3 regions of the Nocardioides sp. Soil796 genome follow, and region 1 is predicted to be linked to each of the others. Evidence: predicted binding sites of a transcription regulator. Region 1 holds the regulator's gene; each other region holds the start of a gene.

Region 1 (4,668 bases):
CCGTCGCTGGTACGGCGGCGAGGCCGCCCAGGGCGAGGGCGCACACGGCGGTCAGGGTCAGCGTTGTGGTCCGGAGCATTGGGCGATTCTCCCACGATTGATTTGCGGCACGCTGCGGGCGGTCGGGCCTCATTGCAAGACCTTGTAGAACACCTTGATGAGGAACTTCTTGACGTCGTAGCGGCCTCCAACCAAGGTCCTGTAGGAGGTCGCTGTGGTCAGCCCAGCACGTAATATTCGAGCGTGAGCCTGAACGACTTCACGTCGTACCGCTGGCCGTACCCCGTGCCGACAGCCCAGTAGACGTAGCCGTTGGCGTAACGCATGCGGTTGGTGTTGGCGGTGCCGCCGCTGTGCCAGGTCAATGACGACGAAAGTGCCCGTCGGGTCAGCGGCGCGCCGTCGGTGTTGTTGAGCATCCAGATGGTGCCGCGGTGGCCGGTCGACCGCTTGACCGCGCCGCCGTACGCCCTGATCGTCAGCCCGTGGTACTTGATGGCGTTGGGAATCCTGACGTCGTGCAGGGCGAGGGCCGTCCGGTCGTCGACGTTACTGCCGGAGCAGCGGGACATGCTGTAGTAGCCGATCGAACCGGTCATCCGGCGCAGCCCGGGCTTGCGCAGCGAGGAGCATCTGCCGGACCAGTTCAGGTGGAGGGAGGCCTGCGCAGAGATCGTGCGGTCCCAGGTCCTGCGGACAAGACGCTTCGTGGAGAGGACCACGGGTGCGCCGGTGAAGACGGAGGTGTTCCACGCCCGGTCGGTGAGCGTGATCCGGAATCGGTACGTGCCGGCAGGCGCTGTACGACCGTCTTGCCTGCGTCCGTCCCACCAGAAGCCCTGGTCGCCCAGACCGGGCATGGTGTCCACGACTGCGCCGTCCGCGTTCAGGACCTCGACCTTCGCGTCACTCACCTGGCCCTCGACCTTGGGCGTCAGGCCCACCTCGTCTCGATACTCGTCGTCGTACGGGTAGAAGGTGGCCCATTGCCGGACCAGGCTGGTGACCCGCGGCGGCGTCACGTCGATCTCGAACGACGTGAAGGTGTCGGCGGTGAACTCGTGGCCGTGGTCCACCGCCTGCGTGGTCACCCGGATGCGGTGCTGGCCGGTCGTGGGCGTGACGCCCGCCGCGATGGGGTCGATGGTGATCACGGCGTTGCCCTGGGTGTCGAGCTCGACGGGAATCGGCCCCGTCAGGGCCTCACCTCCGATGGTCTCGATCTGCCAGGTGGCGCTCTGGCCGGGCAGGCCCTCGGTGTCGAGGGTGACCTTGGCGGTGTCGAGGATTCCGTCGCCATTGGGGCTGAGGAGGCGGAGAGAGTCGGTGGTGAGGTGCATGGTGAGGCTGCGCCGTGCGGTCACGACCGCGCTGGTGTTCTCGGTGGCACACACCCCGTAGAACGTGGCGCTGGTGTCACGGATGCATCGGCGCACGACGAGCTCCCCCGAGACGACGTTGGCGTAGGGAGACGCGGTCAGCTGCCGTGGCTGGTCGCGAACCAGCGCCGGCCCTTGGGCCTGGTTCGCCCAGAGGAGGTTGAGCTCTCCCGGTCCGTCGTCGTGGACGGTCACGCTTGGCAGGGCCTCGGATCGGAGGTCGACGAAGACCGGTTCGGTAGGGGCGTCCCAGGTGACGGGGTTGGAGACGTCGAGGGTGGACGTGTCGGTCGGCGTGCTCAGGCAGGTGGACGGTGTGCTCGTGCCACAGGGCGCGACCGTGATGACCGTTCCGGCGTCGAGGCCGAAGCTCGGCAGGGTCCAGCGAGCCACGCCGTCGACCGGATCACCGTTCGTGTAGTCGGCGATCATCTGCTTCCTGGTCTGGGCCCCGGAGCGGAAGGTGACCATGGCGTTGTCAGTGCCGGTCAGTGCCACCTCGATCGACAGGTCGCCACTGACCTGGTCACCCGTGGTGGGCGTGATCAGGGTGGCGTTCAGGTCTTCCGCCTGGGCGGGGGCGCTGGTCAGGGCGACGAGTCCGCTGCCCACGACGCTGGCAGTGAGAAGGGTGGCGAAGAGGCGTGGTGCGCGCATGGTTCCCCCGAACACAAACGTGGCGGAGAGCTCCGCCGATCTGGATGTCCCGAGACCGGAACCGCGGACACCTTATGTCACTAAACGTGCGGTGTGCGACGAAATCACGAAAGGCGTCGTACGACGACCGCGCGGTCGGCGTACGACGCCTTTGTGGTGGCTGGTTCAGACGCGGCGCAGGACCGCGGTGACGATGCCGAGGATCGAGGCGTTGGTGCCGTCGATCGGGTCGTAGGCATCGTTGTGCGGCATCAGCCAGACCTGGCCGTCCTTGCGCTGCAGGGTCTTGACGGTGGCCTCGCCGTCGATGAGAGCGGCCACGATCTCGCCGTTGCGGGCGGTCTGCTCCTGGCGGACCACGACGTAGTCGCCGCTGCAGATGGCGGCGTCGATCATCGAGTCGCCGGAGACCTCGAGCATGAACAGGGTGCCCTCGCCCACCAGGGTCTTGGGCAGCGGGAAGATCTCCTCGACCCGCTCCTCGGCCAGGATCGGGCCACCAGCGGCGATGCGGCCCACCATCGGCACGTAGGTGGCGGCCGGCATGGCGTCACCGATGCCGGTCTCGTCGATGTGCGACTCGTCTGCCGCGCTGATCGAACGGCGCGCGGCGAGCACCTCGGGCAGGAACACCTCGAGGGCACGAGGACGGTTGGGGTCGCGCTTGATGAAGCCCTTGGCCTCGAGCACCTTGAGCTGGTGGGAGACCGAGGACGAGCTGGTCAACCCGACCACCTCGCCGATCTCGCGCATGCTCGGCGGGTAGCCGCGTCGCTCGAGGGAATCACGGATCGTGTTCAGGATGCGCTGCTGGCGGGGGGTGAGGCCCGTTGCGTCCGGGGGGCCGTCGGGGAACTCGGCGACGTTGTCCTTCGATGCCATCGGGGTGCCTTCCGCAGTGCTGTTCCTGGTGGGTTTTCAACGTAGCCCCAAAACCCGACGGCTTCAAACACCTGTTCGAACGTGTCGCAAAGGTTTTCGAGCAGTCTCTCGGGTCGGGTCTCGGGAGTTCGGGGAGCGCAAAGGGCGGGCCTCCGTGGTGGAGTCCCGCCCTTTGTCTTCCCCATCCGCAGGCCGGGGTCGAGGCGACCTGCAGAAATTCAGTGGCGTCCTGGCTCAGCCGAGCGGGACGTAGATCTGCTGGCCGGCGACCAGCATCGAGGAGTCGAGCGCGTTGAGCTGCTTGATGGTGTGCACCATGTCGCGCACCTCGCCGTCGTCGGCCACGTCGGCGGCGATCGCCCAGAGCGTGTCGCCGGGCTGGACCGTCACCGCGCGGGTCGGCTGGTCGACGCCGGCGTGGTTGGTGGCCATCGACGAGGTGCCGAGGAAGACCGCGGCGGCGAGCACGAAGAGCATCGCCGCGACGAAGACCACCAGTCGGCCGCGCTGCGTGAGGCGGACCTGGCTGCGAGCGCCTCGCTGGGCGGGACGCACAGGCGTCTGGATGGTGGGGCTCAGGGTCATCGTGCTCATCGGGACCTCCGGGGGAAGGGGGTGGTCTGTGTCAGACGAATGTCTACAGACGACCACCGACAACGGACTTCCGGAGCGGAGGATCGATCAGACGTTCGATCGAACACATGTACGACGGTAGAGCATGTGTTCGAACGAATCAAGAGAGCGGCCGAACAAATGTTCGACGTGTCGCGGGGCGGGTCAGGGAACCCGTCAGCGGACCCGGATCACCTTCGACTGGGCCTGCCGGCACAGTCCCTGGGTGAGGAATGTCGGCTTGATCAGCGCGTAGAACTTGCCGGGCTTGCGCCTGGCGCGGGGCAGCGTCCAGACGCCTCGGGTGGACGTGCGGGCCAGGCCCACTCGCGCCGAACGACCCGGCCCCATCACGCGCCGGAGCTCGACCACCTTGCGCGAGACGCAGGCGTTGACCGGCGAGCGCAGCACTCCCTTGAACTGCTTCACGCGGACGCCGTAGGCGATCGTCCCGGTGCGGGCCAACGGCGGGCAGCCGGTGTCGTTGTAGGCGGCGGCCAATGGGCAGGCGTCGCCCTTCTCGTAGCCGTCGGAGTCGGCGTCGGGGTCGCACGAGTCGCCCATGCCGTTGTGGTTCATGTCGCGCTGGGTGGCGTTGGCGTTGCTGGGGCAGTTGTCGTCGCCGTTGGCCACGCCGTCGCCGTCGATGTCGGGGTCGCACTCGTCGCCGAGGGCGTCGCGGTCGACGTTCGCCTGGTCGTAGTTGGCCTTCTCGGGACAGTTGTCCTTCGAGTTGGCCCTCGAGTCGTCGTCCCAGTCGCAGTCGTACACGACCTTGAGCGACCACGAGTCGAGCGTGCCGGCCGGGCTGGACTTCAGGATCGGGGGAGTGTTGGTGATCGTCAGGGTCCAGGTGCCGTTGGCGTCGCCCGTGAGGCCGGAGACCTGCGAGCCGGAGGTGGCGGCGCCGGACGTGCCGTTCGGTGCCTTCAGGGTGACCTTGAGGTTGGTCGGGGCCGGGTGGGTGATCGCGAAGGTCGGTGTTGCCGAGATGACGCGTCCGGGCACGTCGGCCACCACGCCGACGGTGGCGTCCACGGACTTCGTCCCGAGAAGAGGGGCAGCGGGGATCGCCGCACCCTGGCCAGTCCTGGTCACCGTGCAGGTGGCCTCGGTGGGCAGGTCGTCGAAGTCGCCG
Region 2 (4,668 bases), on a different contig from region 1:
TGATGTCGGAGAAGGACTCGATGCCGGACTTGCCGACCAGCTCGCGTTGCCCGGGCGACTCGATCTGGAAGACCCCCAGCGTCTTGGACTCGCTGATCATCTCGAAGGTCTGGTCGTCGTCGAAGGGCACCTCCGCCTCGTTGTCGAGGTCGATCTCGACGTCGTCGACCCGCTTGATCTCGGTGAGGGCGTGCGCCATCGCCGACTGCATGCGGATGCCGAGCACGTCGAGCTTGAGCAGGCCGAGGTCTTCGACGTCGTCCTTGTCGAACTGGCTCATCGGGTAGCCCGACCAGCTGGCCTCCACCGGCGTGCGGTCGAGCAGGGTCGCGTCGGAGAGGAGTACGCCGCACGGGTGCATCGCGATGTGGCGGGGCAGGCCGTCGAGTCGTTCGACCAGTCGGAACATCAGGTCGAGGCGCTCCTCCCCCAACCCGCTGGCCCGCAGCTCGGGCAGGTCCTTCAGCGCCATGCGGGCGTCCCTGGCCCGGATGTGCGGGAAGGCCTTGGCGATCGCGTCGGTCTCGCCGGGCGGCATGCCGAGCGCCGCCCCGACATCGCGCACCGCATGGCGCACCCGGTAGGTGTCCATCATCGAGACCGCCACACACCGCTCGCCGCCGTACTTGTCGAGGATCGCGTCGTAGACCTCGAGCCGTCGCGCCGACTCCACGTCGACGTCGATGTCGGGAAGGTCCTGGCGCAGCGGCGAGAGGAACCGCTCCATCAGCAGGCCGTGGCGGATCGGGTCGACACCGGAGACGCCGAGCAGGTAGTTGACCAAGCTGCCGGCGCCCGAGCCGCGCGCCGCCACCCGCACCTCCATCTCGCGGATCAGGTCGACCACGTCGCCGACGGTGAGGAAGTACGACGCGTAGCCGAGCTCGCGGATCATCTCGAGCTCGTCGTCGAGCCGCTTCCAGATGCGCTGCCGTGGTGCGTTCCCATATCGCCGTCCGATCGCGGACTCGCACCGCGCCCGCAGCTCCGCGTCGGCGATCTCGGCAGTCGAGGACCGCTGCCTTTCGCCAGCCGAGGAGCGCTGCCTTTCGGCGGTCGAGGAGCGCTCCCTCTCGTTGGTCGAGTAGGTCGCTCTGCGACCGTATCGAGACCCCGACCCGACGACCTCGAACTCCGGGAAGTGCACCTCACCCAGACCGAGATCCCGCTTCGGGTCGAGCACGCACCGGTCCGCCGTCTGCCGGGTGCGGGCCAGCAGGTCGCGAGCCTCCCGATCACCCAGTCCGGCATGCCGGCAGATCTCGTCGGCCACGTCGTGCATCTGCTTGCCGGACTTGAGGAAGCCCTCGGCGTTGCCGCGGAACCCGCCCGGTCCGATGCGGGACAGCCCGGCCGAGCCCAGGGGCACCAGGGTGCGGGCGGCATCGAGCACGTCGACGGTCGGCGCGTCGAGCCGGTCGGCGTACCGGACCGCGTTGGTCAGCAGCACCGGCAGCCCGGCAGCCCGCGCCACCCCGGCCATGCGGGCAGCGTGGGCCGAGGAGCCCGGACCGTGGCTGGGCAGCCGGTGGGAGGTGACCTCGACGAGGAGGTTGCCGGCCGGGACGATCTCGCGCCAGCGGTTGAGTACGTCGCGGGCGTGGTCGTCACGACGCAGGGTGGCCGCATCGCCGAGGGTCGAGGACGGTCCGAGCAGCACCAGTACGTCGTCGCCGAGGTGCTCGGCGATCAGCTCGGGCGTGGTCACCGGTCGGCCGCGTTCGCCGGCCAGATGGGTGGCCGAGATGAGCCGGCAGATCGCCCCCCACCCAGCCTTGCCCGAGGCCAGGAACACCGCCCGGGGCAGCCCCTGCTCGCGGAACGCCCCGCCCCGCACCGGCGTCCGTGACGAACCCGCTGGTCGAGAAGGGTGCTGCGCGACCCCCTCAGGAACCATCTCGAAACCAGGCGACCATGAAGCCGCATACGCCAGGTCCACTCCCAGCACCGGACGGACGCCCGCCCGCTGGCAGGCCTTCACGAACCGGACGGCGCCGTAGGTGCCGTCGCGATCGGTCAACGCGAGCGTGTCCATCTCCTGTTCGACGGCGCGCTCGACCAGCACGTGGGGATGGCTTGCGCCGTACTGGAGCGAGTAGCCGGAGGCCACGTGGAGATGGACGAACGGGTCAGGCACTTCTCCCAGCTCGCTCGTCCAGGGTGCCGGCACGCTCCATCGAATGCGCGTTTCCGGCACGCCAGGGCAGCTGGCGCTCGACCGGGACGTGCGGGGAGAGGCCCAGCGACTGCTCGATGACGGCCAGGAACCGGTCGGACTCGCGGACCAGGTCGTCGGCCTCGCGCTCAGTGACGGCCCGGGTCGAACCGGCTTCGGCAGCGGCCCGCTTGGAGGCACCGGCGGCGAAGAACGCCGCCCATTCGCCGAGCTCGGGGGCCACCTCGGTGAGCAGCACCCAGGCGTTCTTCTGGGCACGGCGGCGGCTGGTCGTCGGTGTCGGCACAGCCTTGGCCGCGATCAGCGCGGCGGCCGCCCGCAACGCCGCGACGTGCGCACAGGCATAGCGGGTGGGCACCTCGGTCGCGGTGATCGCTTCACGCAGGGACTCGGCGGCCCGCTCGAGGTAGGAGTGGGTGGTGGCGGGGAGGCAGTAGGGATTCATGTCGTCGCTCCTTCAGTCCGCGCAGCCGAGAAGCTGCCAGTTGCCGTCGGCCCATGAGAAGGCGAGGTCGAAGACTCCCCCGCCGGTCATGCCGTTGCCGGCCTCGACCCGCCACATCTCACGCTCGGCGAGCAGGTCGGCCCCGAGAGTGGCCAGGTCTCCCTCGGCACCGTCGTCGTCGCTGCCGATGACGGCGCGGACGCCGGCCGACTGCCACCACGGCCCGGTCTCCACCCAGTGCGCGACGACGTCGCGCACCTTCCACAACTTGCCTCGCCAGAGGAACTGCTCGGGAGCCTCCACCTGGCGGCCGGCCTGTCCCACCATTCCCCTACGGACTTCCACGGGGTCGTCGTACCGACGCATGTCCTGCTCCTTCCCCAGAGCTTTCGTGACGGTTTCGACCCCTGCTGATGTGTGCTTCTCGACCCCTCGTTCTCGACCCCTGGTGCCGCTGTGTGATCCCGGCGAAGGCGGGGGTCGAGGTCGCCTCCGCCGGGCTTGATCGAACATTTGTTCGAACAAGTCAAAGGTACACCCGGCCCCCGACAACGCGTCAACCTCTGTCCGAAACCGTGTGGAACTGGTTTCCGGAGACCCGCGTCGAGCGGCCTGGATCGAACCTACGACTGACCACCGACAGTCGGCTCAGACCGACCTGAACTCACGAGATTTCGCCGTCGGAAGGCCCGCGTCCGCCCGCTCCCCGGCCGGCGGCTTCACGACGCCGATGCGTCGAGCCACGCCCAGAGCCATGCCATTGCCGCCACGAGAAAGTGAACTGCTGCAAGGCTCACGTGGGACCGGCAACATTTGGGTGCATGCTTGCGACGTATCCACTGGCTTCGGGCACCTACTCAGACCACGTTCGCGCTCACGTCAGCGGGTGTGCTGATGGCCCGGGGAACCGACGGCGACCTGGCCACGTCTCATCCCCAGCTCCACCCCCGGCCTCAACCCCATATCCAAGGGGACACCATGCGCAGGAAAGCACTCGTCGCCACCACGCTGGCGGGCTGTGCTCTCACCTGGACCGCCGGCTGTGCCAGCGACTCCAAGCCTGAACTGACAGACGAAGACGCGACCACCGCCCTCTTAGATTCGATGGCCGGCGCCAGCGAGGGCACTGAGTCCCTCATCTACGCCGAGGACCTCACCGACTACCTGCCCGGCCAGGAGATCGTCATTGACGGGGCGGATCCCGTACCTGTGGCCGACGGGATCGTTCGGGGCTCCGTCGTTGACGTCCAGGTCACTGCAGCAGGCCGTCACGCCATGAACGGCGACGAGGAAGCTCCGGCCGATGAGCGAGTCGACGTCGACGCGGAGGATGCGGACTGGCGTGAACTCACGGCAACCGTGGCCGAGGCCGAGGCATGGGGGTCAGCAGTGCGCGACCGGGACGAGGTTCGGTTCATCATCACGATCTCACCAGACGCCGACCCGGCTGACTACATCCAGGGCCTCAAGGCAATGGACGATGCTCTCGTCATTCTCGATAGCCAGGGAAGCGTGGCATCCAACCCCGAGTCGTTCCGGCTGGCCGCCAACGAAACTGCGCTCGGCGAGGTGCATCCTGACGAAACGATCGCATTTCCGGCCACTGACCAAGGGTACGAAGAGTTCTTGGGCGGCATCCGAACCCTCGATGACCTCAGACGTGAGGCCTACGTGAAGCAACGCACCATCGTGGTCGAGCACTTCGTTGTGAAGAGCCGCTAGCAGCGCAACTTGCTGCTACTCACGAGGCGACATGTGGAAGCGCGACGAGTCGGACCCTGCGGGTGGGTCGGCATGCTGCCCGCCGCCGCGCGCGGATCACGGCATGATGTGCGCAGTTTGTGGTGACGCTCTTCCTGCATTCGAAGGTCAATGCCCTCGACCTCGGTCTACGCTCCGGTGATGCATGTCTCCGTGATGTCCGACGTCGCGCCAGGTGGTGACGGTCAAGGACCTCAGTTCTCCGACGTCGCTCGCGTTGGGCGTTACTTCGTACGCCGCTTCGTGGCACAGGCCCGCGCTTTCGACCAGCCCACCTTCCGGTCTG
Region 3 (4,668 bases), on a different contig from region 1:
AGTTCACGACACGGCCGCAGAGCTTCATCGAGGAGGCCGGTACGTCGCTCAAGGCCGCCCTGGACGTGGCCCGCAAGCAGGGTGTGGCCCGCGAGAAGGACCTGCCCTTCCACCTCGGCGCGACGATGTTCCCCGGACGCGAGAACGTCTTCTACGCCAGCTGCGCCCGCCGCAAGATCTCGGCGTACTACAACCTGCGGCTGAACCTGACCCACTGGAAGACCTGGCTGGCCGAGCAGGGACCGATCCTGGCCGCCTTCCTGGTCGACGAGTCGTGGGACAACGCCACCGCCACGAACGGCAAGGTGGACACGTTCAAGCCGAACACCGTGCGCGGCGGCCACGCGATCGCGATCGTGGGCTACCGCAGCGACGGCCGCTTCATCGCCCGCAACAGCTGGGGCACCTCGTGGGGTGACGACGGCTTCGCCTACCTCAAGCCGGCCTACATTCGTGCGGCCTTCTACGACGAGGCGTACGGGGTCTCGATCTGACTCACCAGTCGCGGGGAGTTTCACCGACCGGGTCGTCATCGTCGACGTCGACCTGGTCGGCGGCGGCGAGCTCGTCGCGGACGACGGAGAACGCCATGCCCGGCGGGTAGCCCTTGCGGGCCAGCATGCCGACCAGCCGCCGGGTCGCCTTGACCCGGTCGAGGCCCTGCATGGTGCGCAGTTTCTTGCGGACCAGGCGCCGGGCCGCGTCGTCCTCGTCGTCGGGGTCGATCTCGTCGAGGGCCTCACGGGCGACGAGGTCGTCGATGCCCTTGCGGCGCAGCTCCTGGGCCAGTGCACGACGGGCCAACCCCTTGCCTGGCTGGCGCGAGGCGATCCAGGAGCGGGCGAAGGCCTCGTCGTCGATCAGGCCGACCTCTTCGAACCGGTCGAGGAGCGCGCCGGCGATCTCGTCGGGGACGTTCTTCTTCGCCAGACGGTCGGCGAGCTCCTTGCGGCTGCGAGCCTGCCCGGTGAGCTGGTCGAGCAGGATCTTGCGGGCCACCGCCTCGTGGTCTGCCTCGTCGCCCGACCCGTCGTCATCGGGGGCCAGTCCACTCGCGGTCTGCTCCTGGCCGTTCGACTGCCCGGCACGGCGGGACCGCTTGGTGCCCCGCGGCCGCCCCGCACCTCGGTGCCGTTCCGTGCCGCCGGGCGGTTCCGCGTCCGGGGACGCGGTGATCTCGCCGGCGGCCACGGCGCGCAGCCACGCCTCGACCCCGTCGCCCACGTCACCCTGCCAGGCGGGCTGCTCCTGGCGATCCGGCTCGAGAGCCCGCTCGCCCTCGGGCGCCACCGCCCACTCGGGCGGCGGCCCCGCGCTCGAAGGGCCGGGACCGACCATCAGAAGTCGATGTTGGTCGGCTCCGCAACGGGCTCGTCGACCTTCGGACCGACACCCAGCGTCTCGAGGATCTTCTTCTCCAGCTCGTTGGCCAGGTCGGGGTTGTCCTTGAGGAAGGTGCGGGCGTTCTCCTTGCCCTGGCCGAGCTGGTCGCCCTCGTAGGTGTACCAAGCGCCGGCCTTGCGGACCAGGCCGGCCTCGACGCCGACGTCGATCAGGCCACCCTCGCGGCTGATGCCCTTGCCGTACATGATGTCGAACTCTGCCTGCTTGAACGGCGGGGCGACCTTGTTCTTGACGACCTTGACGCGGGTGCGGTTTCCGACCATGTCGGTGCCGTCCTTGAGCGTCTCGATGCGGCGTACGTCGAGGCGCACGGAGGAGTAGAACTTCAGCGCCCGGCCACCGGTGGTGGTCTCTGGCGAGCCGAACATGACGCCGATCTTCTCGCGGAGCTGGTTGATGAAGATCGCGGTCGTGTTGGAGTTGTTCAACGCACCGGTCATCTTGCGCAGCGCCTGGCTCATGAGGCGGGCCTGGAGGCCGACGTGGCTGTCGCCCATCTCGCCCTCGATCTCGGCCCGCGGCACGAGCGCGGCCACCGAGTCGATCACGATCAGGTCGAGCGCGCCGGAACGGATCAGCATGTCGGCGATCTCGAGCGCCTGCTCACCGGAGTCGGGCTGGGAGACCAGCAGCGCGTCGGTGTCGACGCCGAGGTTCTTGGCGTATTCGGGGTCGAGCGCGTGCTCTGCGTCGATGAACGCCACGATGCCGCCACCCGCCTGGGCGCTGGCCACCGCGTGCAGGGCGACCGTGGTCTTACCGGAGGACTCGGGGCCGTAGATCTCGACGACCCGGCCGCGTGGGAGGCCACCGAGGCCCAGCGCGACGTCGAGCGCGATCGACCCGGTCGGGATGACTTCGAGGGGTGCGCGGGTCTCGTCGCCGAGGCGCATCACCGAGCCCTTGCCGAAGCTCTTCTCAATGTTGGCGAGTGCTGCGTCGAGCGCCTTGTCGCGGTCTCCAGCCATGATGGTCCGTCCTTGTCGAGTCTGTGGTCGATGTGTTGTCCCGGACGTTAGACCGGGCCACCGACAATGGGTGCCGACCACCTGCAGGGCTGTGGAGAACCCCGGCCGACGACGTTCACACTAGCCCGAACAGACGTTCGATCAAGCGCGACACGCAGGCGGGGAATCGAACAGGTGATCGGAGCTTTTCACTTGTCGCGCAACGGCAGGTCGAGCGTGCGCCAGACCGCTTCCCAGACCTGTTTGGGCGACTCCCCCGCCGACAACGCCTCGACCACGGTGCGCGAACCCAGCTCGCCGATCACGTGCTGCTCGGCCCACGAGCGCGCGTAACCGCTGCCCAGCGCCCGCTCCATGCGGCTCCAGAACTCCGTGTGCCTCATCGCCGGTGCCCCCGCACGATGAGCCAGGGCTGGCCGCCACCGTCCTCGTGTCGCACCTCGTCGACCCGCCAGCCGGCGTCCTCCAGCACGGAACGCAGAGGCGCCTCCCGCCAGAACACGAAGTGACGCGGTGCCTCGATGGTGCCGTGCGTCGACCAGGCCTCGCCGTCGCCCTCCTTCAGCGCGACGTGCAGGGTGCCGCCGACGCGGGTGGCCTCCGCGAGTCGGCGTACGACCTGGGGGAAGTCGTCGCGCGCGACGTGCAGCAGGCTGGCGTGGGCCCACACCCCGTCGTACGGCAGACCCGTCACGTGGTCGGCCAGGTCGTCGACGAGCGGGTCGATCCGCTCGGCCTCGTGCCCGGCGTCGCGCAACAGGTCGACGAAACGCGACGAGACGTCGGTGCGGCGCACGCGAACTCCGGCGGCTTCCAGGGCCAGTGCGTCGCGTCCACCGCCGGTGCCGATCTCGAGCACCCGTCCGCCGGCTCCGGTGGCCGAGGCGACAGCATCGGAGAACCAGGCGATCTCGTCGGCCACGTTGTCGGGCATCGCCGCCGAGGCCGACGCGTAGGCAGCCGCATGCGCGTCGTACGCCGCGACCGTGGCCAGCCGCGCGTCGTGCCCGACGTCGTGGAGGTGATGGACGACGTCGTGCAGGTGGTAGCGACCGATCGAGGCGACCGTGAAGAACGAGCCGTTGCTGCGGCGTCCGGTGCGGTCCCACTGCTCCCCCGCGACCGCGTCGTACGTCGCGGCGACCGCATCGGCCGCTGCGACCAGTTCGCGAGAGACCCGCGTCGGGTCCTGGGCGAGGTAGTCGCCGTCCACGGCGGCCTCGTCCTGGTCCCAGTTGGCGAAGAGCGGGTCGTCCTCGCCGAGCATGGAGCGGAGTCGCTCACCGAAGACGAGGTGCACGTCGCGCACGTGGCAGGCGTACTCCAAGGGAGACCAGACCGTCTCGGACGGCCGTCGCGACAGCGCTGAAGCATCGTCGGCGAGCACGACCCGCCAGCCCTCGGCGTTGGTGCGCACGGAGGCACCCAGGGACTCCACGTCGACGCCTGCACTGTCGAAACCGCACTCCGGGCAGGCCTCGTCGAGGACCCAGGTCCAGTCCTTGATGTCGGGTTCGATCGCCACGCGGCCATTCTGTCGCACGGCCCACCTGCGATCATGGGCGGATGGGTGAGTACTCCACACGGTCCGCACGAGAGCGCGATCTGCACGACATCGCGGCGATCTACTCCCACGCGGTCGACACCTCTCACGCGACGTTCGACATGGAACCACCCGACCTGGACTACTGGCGGGCCCGCCTCGACGGCGACCACCCCGGCGACCACCTGCTCGTGGCCGTCGACCGGGACGACAGCGTGGTGGGCTACGCCTACTCGGCGTCCTACCGACCCCGCCCGGCGTACGACACCACCCGCGAGACCTCGATCTACCTCGACGAGTCCGTGCGCGGCAAGGGCGTCGGCCGCATGCTCTACCCCGCCCTGCTCGAGACCATGGCGGTCTCCGGGGTGCACACCGCGGTGGCCCTGGTCGCCCTGCCGAACCCGGCGAGCGAGGCACTGCACGTCGCGTGCGGCTTCGAGAAGACCGGGCAGCTGCGCGAGGTGGGCTGGAAGTTCGAGCAGTGGATCGACGTCGCGTGGTACCAACGGATGTTGGTCAACCTGCCCTGACCAGGCTGCCGCTCAGCGTCGGTCGGACAGCACGTGTGAGGCGCCGGCCGACACGGCGGCGGCACCGATCACGGCCGGCCAGGCGCCGACCTTCTTCGCCAGCGGGTGCGAGGCCCCGAAGCCGCCGAGGTAGATCGCCGAGAGAGCGGCCGTCGTGGCCGGGCCGCCCTTGGCCAACCAGCTGCGCCCGGCGAGAAGCCCCGCGCCACCCAGCACGGCA

Evidence for each region. The regulator LexA, encoded in region 1, represses DNA repair genes until DNA is damaged. The targets are predictions, from matches to a motif close to TCGAACANNTGTTCGA.
Region 2: ASH02_RS09335 (DUF6504 family protein) is a predicted target of LexA. The motif match lies at 3,127-3,142, and genes of this name have one in related genera.
Region 3: recA (recombinase RecA) is a predicted target of LexA. The motif match lies at 2,498-2,513, and genes of this name have one in related genera.

The regions. Positions count from the first base shown of each region.
Region 1 covers NZ_LMSQ01000019.1:457,751-462,418, reverse strand. Annotated here, with positions in the region: gene ASH02_RS19345 (zinc-dependent metalloprotease family protein) at 1-79, opposite strand, end outside; gene ASH02_RS19340 (FlgD immunoglobulin-like domain containing protein) at 219-2,036, opposite strand; gene lexA (transcriptional repressor LexA) at 2,202-2,918, opposite strand; gene ASH02_RS19330 (LysM peptidoglycan-binding domain-containing protein) at 3,153-3,512, opposite strand; gene ASH02_RS19325 (thrombospondin type 3 repeat-containing protein) at 3,708-4,668, opposite strand, start outside.
Region 2 covers NZ_LMSQ01000017.1:472,321-476,988, reverse strand. Annotated here, with positions in the region: gene ASH02_RS09345 (DNA polymerase III subunit alpha) at 1-2,137, opposite strand, end outside; gene ASH02_RS09340 (SAV_6107 family HEPN domain-containing protein) at 2,130-2,621, opposite strand; gene ASH02_RS09335 (DUF6504 family protein) at 2,634-2,987, opposite strand; gene ASH02_RS09330 (hypothetical protein) at 3,600-4,343, shown strand; gene ASH02_RS09320 (AAA family ATPase) at 4,524-4,668, shown strand, end outside.
Region 3 covers NZ_LMSQ01000017.1:721,818-726,485, reverse strand. Annotated here, with positions in the region: gene ASH02_RS10495 (C1 family peptidase) at 1-494, shown strand, start outside; gene ASH02_RS10490 (regulatory protein RecX) at 496-1,338, opposite strand; gene recA (recombinase RecA) at 1,338-2,372, opposite strand; gene ASH02_RS10480 (DUF3046 domain-containing protein) at 2,561-2,755, opposite strand; gene ASH02_RS26065 (class I SAM-dependent methyltransferase) at 2,752-3,897, opposite strand; gene ASH02_RS10465 (GNAT family N-acetyltransferase) at 3,939-4,448, shown strand; gene ASH02_RS10460 (hypothetical protein) at 4,461-4,668, opposite strand, start outside.